Regions from separate parts of the Dickeya sp. CFBP 2040 genome, predicted to be linked through region 3. Evidence: predicted binding sites of a transcription regulator. Region 3 holds the regulator's gene; each other region holds the start of a gene.
The links. The regulator PurR, encoded in region 3, represses purine synthesis genes. The targets are predictions, from matches to a motif close to CANGCAAACGTTTGCNTG.

Region 1 (3,148 bases), on a different contig from region 3:
TTCTGGTGATCATGTACCTGACGCCGGGCATCCAGATTTCCGTCTTATTGATTCCAGTCTGGCTGTTAGTGTTGGGCATCGGCTATCGCTTTAAAAAGCATCAATAATCCGTTCCCTTTCAGTATGGCCGCCGTAGCGGCCATACTGTTTTCGTTGGATCTGTCACCTTATCTCTGCGTTATACCAGCGTACCGTAGATAGTCAGCAACGCCACGACCACCACCAGCGCCAGCGTAACCTTTTTCGCCAGCGAGACTGCCGCTCTCGGCGTAGAAATCGGGTCGCCATGCGATTCCCGTTCCAGCGAAAACTGCGCCAGCTTTGTCAGCACCCAATACTGAGAAGAGTGCACATCCATCATGGCGGCAAACCAGGCCGGCAATGCTTTCTCACCGTGCCCCAGCAACGCATAAGCGGCGCCGGCCAACCGTACCGGAATCCAGTCCAGCCAATGCAGTAAAGTATCGACACCGGAATTCGCCCGTTCCAGCGGTGTATGATGACGGGCCAGGCAGCACTGCCGGGCGCGCAACACGGTGTACCCCACCAATGCCACCGGACCATAAGGCCCCGCCGCGACAAACCAGAACAATGGAGCCAGATAAAAGCGGAAATTTAGCCACAACAACGCATTTTGTAATTCCCTTAGCCGCTCATGTTCGCTGGCATCCAATGGCAAACCATGAATCAACGCCAGTTCCTCGGCCATTTCCCGGCAGGCATCCGCTTCACCGCGCTGAGCAGCCTGAATATAACGATGATAATGCTGACGTGTTTCTCCCGCACCGATGCACAGTACCCCTACCGCAATCCACAGTAACAGCAACGGCAAGCCGAACAGCCAGCCGCTAAGCAACCACTGAGCCACCAGCACCACCGCCATACCCGCGACAGCAAGCAGTAACGTTTGCAGCAACGATGGCGCGGAAAGATGACGGAACACCCGCTCCAGATGGTGATCCAATTGCCAATGTTCACCACGCTTAAACAACCGCTCCCACCCCAGGACCAGCAATAGACTAAACAACGTCATCAGTGATTACTCCCCTTGTTCCGGTAGCGTCTGCCATAACTGTTGATATCGTACCCAATCGAATGCGGGACCGGGATCAGTCTTACGTCCCGGCGCAATATCACTATGCCCGGTAATACGTTCAGGCGTAATACCATAGGTTGCACTCAGCAAGAGGGTAACCTCCGCCAGCCGGGCATACTGTTCTGAGGTAAACGGCAGCATATCGGTACCTTCCAGCTCAATACCAATAGCGAAATCATTACAGTGTTCTCGTCCTTCAAACTGTGATAGCCCTGCGTGCCAGGCCCGCTGATCAAACGCCACATATTGTATGATTTCACCGGTACGTCGGATCAGGCAATGCGCTGACACTCGCAGATGACATATTGCCGCAAAATAGGGATGGTCTTCCCCATCCAGCGTACCGGTAAAGAGTTGATCAATGTAAGGTCCACCAAACTCCCCCGGAGGCAGACTGATGTTGTGAATCACCAGCAAAGAAGGTAACTCCCCTTGCGGACGCTCATCCTGATGTGGTGACAGAACGCGTCTGACACCGGTCAGCCAGCCATGCTCCACTTTCATCAACACTCCTTTTCGTTGCTCTGCCATTCAACAAACCATCATCGCCCCAGTATTTTTTGCCTGACAATAACCGGGCCTCTCACCAGCAGGACTAACCGACTGATTACACTCATTGAGCCAACATCTTACCGCATCTACGATATTCCTGACGGGTTAAAAAAACCTTGTGATTTATCCGCCGTCGCTCGTCAGGGGACGCACACAAACCATGATGTTCCACTCATCTTCTGGTATGCTGCGCCCCTTCTTTTCGGCAAGTACCCGATGATTCCGCCATCACAGGCAAACGTTTTCGTCTTCTGCTTATCGCCGGAAAGTTTTTTCAGCATCTATTTTGTTATTACCGCCCGAATCGCTACTTGCAACCCAGGCAGTCAGGCCGGGGCTGCTGACAATGCGTCGGACAATACAGAGAATCGTCATGAAGAAAATCCTTGCTGCTTGTGCAATCAGCACATTGTCATACAGTTTACCCACTCTTGCAGATAACAACGCGCCGCAATACCTCTCTGATTGGTGGCACCAGAGCATCAATGTGGTAGGCAGTTATCACACGCGTTTCGGACCTCAGTTAAACAATGATGTGTATCTGGAATACGAAGCCTTCGCCCGCAAGGACTGGTTTGATTTTTATGGCTACGTCGATGTGCCAAAAACCTTTGGTGCAGGCAACACGCCTGACCGTGGTATCTGGGATAAAGGTTCTCCGCTGTTCATGGAAATTGAACCCCGCTTCTCGATTGATAAATTAACCAATACACAGTTAGGCTTCGGCCCATTCAAAGAGTGGTACGTCGCTAATAACATCATCTACGATCAGGGCCGTAATAACGACTCACGCCAAAGCACTTGGTACGTAGGTCTGGGCACCGATATCAATACCGGCACCGATCTGTCGTTGTCCGCTAATATCTATGCCAAATACCAGGGGCAGAACTACAGCGCGCCGAATGAAGATCGTTGGGACGGTTACCGTTTCAAAATTAAATACTTCTACCCACTCACGTCGTTGTGGGGCGGCAAGCTGACCTATATCGGCTTCACCAACTTCGACTTCGGCTCCGATCTGGCTAATAACGCCGGTCCGTCTCGTACCAGCAATGCCATTGCTTCGAGCCATATTCTGGCGTTGAATTATGACCACTGGCACTACTCGGTTGTCGCCCGTTACTTCCATAACGGCGGCCAGTGGGCCGACGGCACCGAGCTGGATTTTGGCCGAGGTCCATTCAACGTCCGCACCACCGGATGGGGTTATTATCTGGTGGCCGGTTACAACTTCTAATCCGTTGCTACTTGTCATTACGTATCCCGACTATTGTCGGGATACGGACAAAACTAACGCAATAATGCGTTGAATTGAGATAATATTTAAAAAATACGGCCCGTTAAACGGGATAGCATAAATTCCGAATTTCCCTCGGAGTAGCATGATGACAACACGTCGTTATAGTCAGGAACAGCGTCAGGCTGAGCTGCTCAGCCGCATTGAGCAGGATATCCCCATCAGTGTACAGCTGGCACTGCGTGAAGACCTGGGGGGAGACG
Region 2 (3,148 bases), on a different contig from region 3:
GTTTTTGTGCGGCGCGCTCAAAGCCACGCTCTCGAATTACGGCGTCCAGCGCCTGAAGCGTGCGGTAGTCCGGGCGTTTCATAAAGGTGAAGATTCCTTTGCGTAAAAACTATATTCGGCAATATGCCACATTTTTGTGAGGTATCGCCGAAAAAAATCGCCGGGCCTGCTGCAACGAGACGGAAATATTGCCATGCCCGACGGACAAATCCCTCCTTTTGAGCATGTCATGCCCTATAATACGCACACGTTTTCGTAGCTACAGGCACAAGCACATCATGACGCAGGATGAACTGAAAAAAGCCGTTGGCTGGGCAGCGCTCGATTATGTTCGCCCCGGTACTATTGTTGGGGTGGGAACCGGTTCCACCGCCGCCCACTTTATTGACGCGCTGGGTTCTATCAAACACCAGATCGAAGGCGCGGTTTCCAGCTCGGATGCTTCCACCGCCAAACTTAAAAGCCTGGGGATCCCGGTCTTTGACTGCAATGACGTGGAGGCACTCGATGTTTACGTTGATGGCGCGGATGAAATCAATCCACACATGCAGATGATCAAAGGGGGGGGCGCCGCATTGACCCGCGAAAAAATCGTGGCGGCGATCGCCCGTCAGTTCGTGTGTATCGTCGATGCGTCCAAACAGGTTGATGTGCTGGGGCGTTTCCCGTTGCCGGTGGAAGTTATCCCGATGGCGCGTGCCTATGTTGCTCGTGAGCTGGTCAAAATGGGAGGCCAGCCGGTATACCGCGACGGTGTGATCACCGATAACGGCAACATTATTCTGGATGTACACAATATGAATCTGTCGGATGCGGTGGCGATGGAGAACCGTATCAATAGTCTGGCTGGTGTGGTTACCGTAGGCTTGTTCGCTAATCGTGGTGCGGACGTCGCACTGGTAGGTACTGCGGACGGCTTGAAGACCGTACGTCTGAAATAAGCCATTCCTGAATTAACGTATTGTTGTTTCTTGCAGTGATCCGGTCATGCCAGCAGTGACCGGATTTTTTTATCTAAAAAATCCGACTTTCTCTAACGTCTCATTTTTGGTACTTAATATTAGCTTTTCTTATTTCGCATCATCCCTGTGTGGCCCGTTTGGTGGTTGGCAGTATTTTTTACCATGAAAAGGCCGGACAGAGGGGCGATGGAAGTACGGATAGGCAATCGTTTGTATTGCCGCTTGCGTATTTTTTGTTATGTTTGCAGGAATCGGTTCGCAAACCGCTATGGCTGAAGTCTGAAAATAAGGTCGGGAAATGGCAAAGGTATCACTGGAAAAAGACAAGATTAAGTTTCTGCTGTTGGAGGGGGTACACCCTAATGCGCTGGAGGATCTGCGCGCTGCAGGTTACACCAATATTGAATACCATAAGGGGGCGCTTGACCCGGAAGCGCTGAAAGCATCGATTCGTGATGCGCACTTTGTGGGGATTCGATCACGTACGCATCTGACGGAAGAGATTTTCGCTGCGGCTGAAAAACTGGTAGCCGTTGGTTGTTTTTGCATCGGTACCAACCAGGTTGAGCTGCCTGCGGCCACCAAGCGTGGTATTCCAGTCTTCAACGCACCTTTTTCCAATACCCGGTCTGTGGCCGAACTGGTGATCGGTGAATTGCTGTTGCTGCTGCGCGGTGTTCCGAGCGCCAACGCTAAAGCTCACCGTGGTATCTGGCACAAACAGGCCGTTGGCTGTTTTGAAGCACGCGGCAAGAAACTGGGCATCATTGGTTACGGTCACATCGGTACTCAACTGGGTATTCTGGCCGAAAGCCTGGGAATGCACGTCTATTTCTATGATATCGAAAGCAAACTGCCGTTGGGTAATGCCCAACAGGTGCGTGAGCTGTCCGAACTGTTGAACATGAGTGACGTGGTCAGCCTGCATGTGCCGGAAACCGACAGTACCCAGAATATGATCGGTGCTGCTGAATTGGCGCAGATGAAGCCGGGTTCGCTCCTGATCAACGCATCACGCGGCACTGTTGTCGATATTCCAGCGCTGAGCAACGCGCTTGCCAGCAAGCATCTTTCCGGTGCGGCTATCGATGTGTTCCCACAGGAGCCAGCGACCAATAGTGATCCATTCCAGTCGCCGTTGTGTGAGTTCGATAACGTTATCCTGACGCCGCATATTGGCGGTTCCACTGAGGAGGCGCAGGAGAATATTGGCGGAGAAGTTGCCGGGAAACTGGTGAAATATTCCGATAACGGCTCCACCTTGTCCGCTGTCAACTTCCCGGAAGTCTCGCTGCCGACGCACAGTGATCGCGCCAGCCGTTTGCTACACATCCATGAAAACCGTCCCGGTATCATGACGCAAATTAACAACATCTTTGCCGAGCAGGGAATCAACATTGCGGCTCAGTACCTGCAGACTAGCCCGACAATCGGTTATGTGGTTATTGATGTGGAAACCGATGGTGCCGACACCGCGCTGCAACTGATGAAATCCATCCCTGGCACCATTCGTGCGCGCCTGCTGTACTAAGTGGTGGGGATAGTCAGTGAGTGATGACCGATAATTCGGTCTTATGAGGAAGCCAGCCCTGACAGTCTGGCTTTTTTACTGCAGTCTTTAGAGAGTAATAACGGCTTTACCACGCATATGCCCAGCCAATACGGCTTCGTGCGCCTGCTTTAGCGTCTCGGTGGTGAGCCCGCTAAAGGTCTGGCTGAGTGTACCCTGCAATGTGCCGTTATCGACCCGTTGCGCTACCTCACGCAGAATCTCTCCCTGACGAGCCATGTCTGGCGTGGCAAACATGCTGCGAGTGAACATAAATTCCCAGTGCAGCGCAGCGCTTTTCAATTTCAACGCGTTCTGATCCAGCGGACGCGTATTTTCCACGATGGTGCAGATATGTCCCATTGGGGCGATTAACCGGCTGATTGCATCCCAATGGCCGTCGGTATCATTCAGGCAGAAAATATAATCAACCTGCTCGATCCCCTGTTTTTTCAATTCATCCACCAGATGGCGATAATCCACCACCAGATGCGCACCGCGGTCACGGCACCATTGTGCGGAATCGGGACGTGAAGCGGTAGCGATGACCGTCACCTCACTGCGCTGTGCCGCCAGCGAAATAGCCAGCGAGCCGACGCCGCCCGCACCGCCGATAATCAACAGCGTTTTGCCTTTA
Region 3 (3,148 bases):
AGCAAACTGAGCGAAGATTACTGGCAAGATCATTATGTTGGCGCTCGCCGCGTGGTCACACCCAAAACCATCCGTTAAGCAACAACCGGCTGGAATACTGTTGAATGAATATTTCCGTTGAATAAGACACGTTGAGATAACACAACTTGAGATAACACAAAAGGGGCGTTATGCCCCTTTTGGTGTATTTGATGCTGATAAAGATACCGGTTTTTGATACCGATAGATTTCACCGCCGATGATGAGAACACCAGTTGCAATCAGTTCAGTATCGCACTCAGACTAAAGACAATGATCATCGCCAGCGTAGCCACCGTGGTGAACAGTGACATTTTCAGATTAGTATCCATATATTCTCCTGTTATTGACTGATATCACGTCATGTCTGAGTAAGCCCCGGCAGGCGGGGAATCACACAAAATATAGGTGTATTATGACTCAACCGAGGTCAAAAAACCGAATTCTGCGTCACAGAGATAACACGAATTGCCTCTTCCACTTTTGCTCTAAATCGGCCAAAATCCGCAGTTTACGATATACACTGCGTTGGTCGATGCGTCAGTCCTCCCTTCAGCTACAACCTCGGCATGTCTCCTCCTGAATGTTGCCTTGCTTGTCTGGCAGGAGAAAATTTCACGCAGGCAAACGATTAACAACATATTTACTGCTGTAACAGATGAGTTCAGGAGTCACTTTAGATGGCAACGATCAAAGATGTGGCAAAACGCGCGGGCGTTTCAACCACAACCGTATCACACGTGATCAATAAAACACGTTTCGTCGCCGAAGAGACCAAGGCTGCGGTGCGCGCAGCGATTGATGAATTGCATTATTCACCCAGTGCAGTGGCCCGTAGCCTGAAAGTCAACCACACCAAATCTATCGGCCTGCTGGCAACCTCCAGCGAAGCGCCCTATTTCGCCGAAATTATCGAGGCGGTGGAAAACAGCTGCTACGCCAGAGGTTACACGCTAATCCTGTGCAACTCCCACAACAATCAGGATAAGCAGCGTGCTTACCTATCCATGCTGGCACAAAAGCGGGTCGATGGGCTGTTGGTGATGTGTGCTGAGTATCCGCCTGAATTGTTGTCCATGCTGGCGGACTATCGTCACATCCCGATGGTGGTGATGGACTGGGGCGAAGCCCATAACGATTTTACCGATACTATTATTGATAATGCATTTGCGGGCGGCTACATGGCCGGGCGCTATCTGATTGAGCGTGGTCACCGTGACATCGGCGCTATTCCCGGCTCTCAGGGGCGCAATACGGGCAGCGGGCGTTACCTGGGGTTCCTGAAAGCGTTGAAAGAGGCTGATATTCCCTTACGGGAAGACTGGGTGGTTCAGGGCGACTTTGAGCCAGAGTCCGGCTACAAAGCGATGCACCAGATTCTGGCCCAGAAACAACGGCCAACGGCAGTATTCTGCGGCGGCGATATCATGGCGATGGGTGCCATTTGCGCTGCTGACGAGCTGGGTCTGCGTGTGCCACAGGATATTTCGGTGATCGGTTACGACAATGTACGTCACTCCCGATATTTTACTCCCGCACTGACCACCATTCATCAACCCAAGGAACGACTGGGGCAAGCGGCGTTCTCCATGCTGCTTGACCGTATTACCAGTAAACGCGAGGAAGCCCAAACCATCGAAGTACATCCGACCTTAATTGAACGTCGTTCAGTCGCTGATGGCCCGTACCGCGATTACCGCCGTTAAAATCCAGACAATTCTCTATCTCGCTGCCTGACGACTCGAAATCATGCGGCGTACCGCGCTACGCATGGCCGCGACGAGTGCCGCAACTGCCGAAAAGGCATGACTCAACGTGCTGCTTTAATCCGACGAATCTTGCCGACGGATTAAAGCCGTCATACAATTGACTGTATAGTTGATGACAACAATTATGATCATGCGATGTATTAAACGCATCGCCTCATTTTTTCTATTCCACCTGCTGACCGTCGCATCTCTTATTTGGTTTCAGCCTTGGTAGATATCTTTGTACCAGCTTTTCTCTTACTTTCCTCTGAGACGCTCAGGGATAGACGATGGTTCGGGTCTATCAAAGCCCGTCATGGTTATGTTGTCTAAATTACTCCTTGCAAAAGCATTTATTTGGCAAGGTAGGGAGAAGTTATGAGTTCATCCTATGTTGAGGAACTGGGGACACCCAATCTACCTTGGTTCCAAATCGTTAATGAAATGCTATCCACCGCCGACATCGCGATTAACGGTTCTCGTCCATTTGATATTCAGGTCCGCAACCCTGAGATGTATAAGCGCGTATTGCGTGATGGCTCGCTCGGATTAGGCGAAAGTTATATGGATGGCTGGTGGGAGTGTGAACGACTGGACATGTTTTTCCACCGTGTGATACGTACCCGACTGGAAAACCAACTACCGCATCGCTGGCAAGATACATTACGGATCCTGATAGCACGGTTGACCAATCTGCAATCTCGCCGCCGTTCCTGGATCGTGGGTAAAGAGCATTACGACCTTGGTAACGATCTTTTCACCCTGATGCTCGATCCTTACTTACAGTATTCTTGTGGTTACTGGACGAAAGCCGAAACGCTTGAACAGGCACAACAAGACAAGCTGCGCCTCATTTGTGAAAAGTTGCAGTTACGTCGTGGCATGACGCTGCTGGATATTGGTTGCGGCTGGGGTGGACTGGCGGAATTCGCCGCACGTCATTACGGCGTCAGTGTCACGGGCGTTACCATATCCCGCGAACAGCAGGTGCTGGCACAGCAACGCTGTCAGGATTTGGAAGTTACCATCATGCTGCAAGACTACCGTGACCTAGACCGGCAGTTTGATCGTATCGTTTCTGTCGGCATGTTCGAACATGTCGGACCGAAAAATTATCCCACCTACTTTCAGGTTGTGAGAAAAAACCTCAAACCTAATGGGTTGTTCCTGCTGCACACTATCGGCACCAATGAAACCAATCTGAAAGTTGACTCCTGGATGAACAAATACATTTTCCCCAACTACTGCCTGCCTTCAGTGCAGCATATCGCACAAGCCAGCGAACCCTATCTGGTAATGGAAGACTGGCACAATTTCGGCGCAGATTATGACCGCACGCTGATGGCCTGGCATGAACGATTCCAGCAACACTGGCCAACCTT
Region 4 (3,148 bases), on a different contig from region 3:
TCAGGCGATAGCCGGTCCGTTCGGCAAGATCCGTTTTTGCCCGACTGGCGGCATTTCGCTGAAGAATTACTGCGACTATCTGGCGCTGAAAAGCGTGCTGTGCGTCGGTGGTTCCTGGCTGGTGCCTGCTGATGCATTGGAAAGCGGCGATTATGATCGCATCACCATGCTGGCGCGTGAAGCAGTCGCAGGTGCGACAGCCTAATCGTTTTTTCCCTTTTTTCATTCAAAAAGCCCGCAATTGCGGGCTTTTTTGTGTTTAATCGCGTTTTGTGCCTGACGTTAGCCGATGACATTAACGGCAGATGCACTTGCTTTCGCCAGTTGTACTGCCGCATCAGTGCTGTCGGCGGTCGCCAGTGCGACACCCATCCGACGGCGTCCGCTGATGTCCGGTTTGCCGAACAGACGAATCTGTGTATGGGGTTGCAGCGCGTGTTCCAGCCCTTGATAACGTGCATTATTGCTGGTTAGCTCCGGTAGAATAACCGCAGAAGCGGATGGACCGTACTGGCGGATTGCACCGATCGGCAAACCGAGAAACGCGCGAACATGTAAGGCAAACTCGGACAGATCCTGCGAAATGAGCGTCACCATGCCGGTATCGTGTGGGCGCGGCGAAACCTCACTGAAAATGACATCGTCACCGTAGATAAACAGCTCCACGCCAAACAGGCCGAACCCTCCCAGCGCTTTTACCACGTTACCAGCGATCTCTTTAGCCCGCGTTAACGCCAGGTCGCTCATCTGTTGCGGTTGCCAGGATTCGCGGTAATCGCCGTCTTCCTGACGGTGACCAATCGGTTCGCAGAAGTGCAGGCCGTCAACGGCATGGATGGTTAACAGTGTGATTTCGAAATCGAATTTTACCAGCCCTTCTACAATCACTTTTCCGCCGCCAGCCCGGCCCCCTTCCTGGGCATAGCGCCAGGCGTGATCCAACTGTTCGGGAGAACGGATCAGGCTCTGACCTTTCCCTGAGGAACTCATCACCGGTTTGACGATACAGGGAAAGCCTAACTCCTGAGCGGCCTGACGAAACGCGACTTCGTCAGCGGCAAAACGATAACTGGACGTCGGCAAGCCCAGCGTTTCCGCTGCCAGCCGGCGGATACCTTCACGGTTCATGGTAAGACGGGTGGCTTCAGCGCACGGCACTACACGTTGCCCTTGCTGTTCCAAAGCAACCAGCATGTCGGTGGCGATAGCTTCGATTTCAGGCACGATATAATCGGGGCGTTCCTGCAATACCAGCTGTTTTAATGCGTCGCAGTCCAACATATTGATGACATGGCTACGATGGGCAACCTGCATTGCCGGGGCATCGGCGTAGCGATCCACCGCGATGACTTCAATTCCCAGACGCTGACACTCTATCGCCACTTCTTTTCCCAACTCGCCGGAACCTAACAGCATGACGCGAGTGGCTCCGGGACGCAGGGCTGTTCCCATTGTTAACATAACCTGATACCTGATGGTGTTGTAAGAAAGAGGTTGTAGTAAAAACGGGCAGACTGGGGCCCGAACGTGGCTGCAGTATAAACGAAAACGTTTGCGTTTGGCATCATTCGCGTACCGGTACGCAAAAGCGATTGAAAATTCATGCAGATCTCGGCACATGCTGGATTCCCCTGCCGATTCATGACAGGCTTTGGGCATTTGCTGCCTCATTGCCGCTGGTTCGCCAGCATAAACCGAGAGGTGATGTAAGGCAGAACCTGATCGAATGATGGAAAGGAGTGACGTGGATGAAAGCGCCGCAAGCCGAAAGACGCCCACATGTGATGACGATGCATGGCGATACCCGCATCGATAATTACTACTGGCTGCGAGATGATGAACGCAATAACCCAGAGGTGCTGGGTTGGCTGCAGGAAGAGAATCGTTATTGCGAGCAGACGATGGCACCTCATGCGGCGTTGCGTCAGACCTTGTATGAGGAAATGGTGGCGCGGATTCCCGGTGAAGATGTTTCCGTGCCCTATGTGAAACGCGGCTATCGTTACCAGAGCCGTTATGAATCCGGCAAAGATTACGCTATCTATCAGCGTCAGCAGGAACAGGAAACGGAGAACGACGCCTGGCAGGTATTGCTGGATGGTAATCAGCGGGCGGCAGGCAGTGAATTCTATAATCTTGGTGCGCTGGGTGTCAGCCCTGATAACCGTCTGATGAGCGTGGCGGAAGATTTGCTCTCTCGTCGGCAGTATGTGGTGACGTTTCAGGACCTCACCACTGGCGAGTGGCTGGCAGATCGACTGGAGAATGTCTCTGCGGGTAGTGAGTGGGCGTCAGATTCTCGTACCTTCTATTACGTGCGTAAACATCCGCAGACCTTGCTGCCTTATCAGGTGTATCGACATCGTTTAGGGGATGATCCGCAACTGGATGAACTGGTGTATGAAGAAACGGATGATGCGTTCTATCTTAGTCTGGATAAAACCACATCTGAGCGTTATATCCTGATTTATCTCGACAGCACTACCAGTACAGAAATTCTGTTGCTGGATGCCGCTGACCCGCAGGCAAAACCGTGTGTGTTTGTGCCGCGCCGACCGGATCACGAATATGTGATCGACCATTTCCGCGATGCATTTTATGTTCGCTCCAATAAGGATGGCAAAACCTTCGGCTTTTATCGTGCCAGCGACGCCAGCGAGTCAACGTGGGATGCGTTGATTGCCCCGCGTCCGGAACGTGTGCTGGAAGGGTTTTCGCTGTTTGATGACTGGTACGTCGTTGAAGAGCGTGAGCGCGGACTGACTCATATTCGCTATGTTCACTGGCAGACGGCGGAATCTCGCCAGATAACCTTTAACGACCCGGCCTATGTGACCTGGCTGAGCTATAACCCGACGCCAGAAAGTACGCAACTGCGTTACGGCTATTCCTCAATGACCACACCAATGACTATTTATGAGTTGGATATGGCAACCGGCGTGCAGGTGGTGCTCAAACAATCCGAAGTGAAAAATTTTGATGCGGGTAATTACCGAAGTGAACGTGTGTGGGTAACCGCCCGTGATGGTGAATCAGTACCAGTATCGTTGGTATATCAGAAAGATTGCAAACTGGCTCAAAGTCCGCTGCTGGTCTATGGCTATGGTGCTTATGGCAGTAGCATGGATCCGGAGTTCAGCAGCAGCCG

Region 1: the regulator PurR is predicted to act here: its motif matches at 1,880-1,897, upstream of Dpoa2040_RS12600 (nucleoside-specific channel-forming protein Tsx).
Region 2: the regulator PurR is predicted to act here: its motif matches at 1,162-1,179, upstream of serA (phosphoglycerate dehydrogenase).
Region 4: the regulator PurR is predicted to act here: its motif matches at 1,542-1,559, upstream of purT (formate-dependent phosphoribosylglycinamide formyltransferase).

Annotation. Positions count from the first base shown of each region.
Region 1 is NZ_JAAVXH010000087.1:200,613-203,760, forward strand. It holds gene Dpoa2040_RS12585 (amino acid permease) at 1-107, shown strand, start outside; gene ampE (beta-lactamase regulator AmpE) at 179-1,033, opposite strand; gene ampD (1,6-anhydro-N-acetylmuramyl-L-alanine amidase AmpD) at 1,040-1,600, opposite strand; gene Dpoa2040_RS12600 (nucleoside-specific channel-forming protein Tsx) at 2,022-2,885, shown strand; gene nadC (carboxylating nicotinate-nucleotide diphosphorylase) at 3,034-3,148, shown strand, end outside.
Region 2 is NZ_JAAVXH010000087.1:319,133-322,280, reverse strand. It holds gene Dpoa2040_RS13120 (LysR family transcriptional regulator ArgP) at 1-82, opposite strand, end outside; gene rpiA (ribose-5-phosphate isomerase RpiA) at 279-941, shown strand; gene serA (phosphoglycerate dehydrogenase) at 1,261-2,493, shown strand; gene Dpoa2040_RS13105 (zinc-binding alcohol dehydrogenase family protein) at 2,581-3,148, opposite strand, start outside.
Region 3 is NZ_JAAVXH010000033.1:77,742-80,889, forward strand. It holds gene Dpoa2040_RS05080 (C40 family peptidase) at 1-78, shown strand, start outside; gene Dpoa2040_RS05085 (YnhF family membrane protein) at 261-350, opposite strand; gene purR (HTH-type transcriptional repressor PurR) at 699-1,724, shown strand; gene cfa (cyclopropane fatty acyl phospholipid synthase) at 2,145-3,148, shown strand, end outside.
Region 4 is NZ_JAAVXH010000043.1:17,065-20,212, reverse strand. It holds gene Dpoa2040_RS06375 (bifunctional 4-hydroxy-2-oxoglutarate aldolase/2-dehydro-3-deoxy-phosphogluconate aldolase) at 1-205, shown strand, start outside; gene purT (formate-dependent phosphoribosylglycinamide formyltransferase) at 283-1,461, opposite strand; gene Dpoa2040_RS06365 (S9 family peptidase) at 1,749-3,148, shown strand, end outside.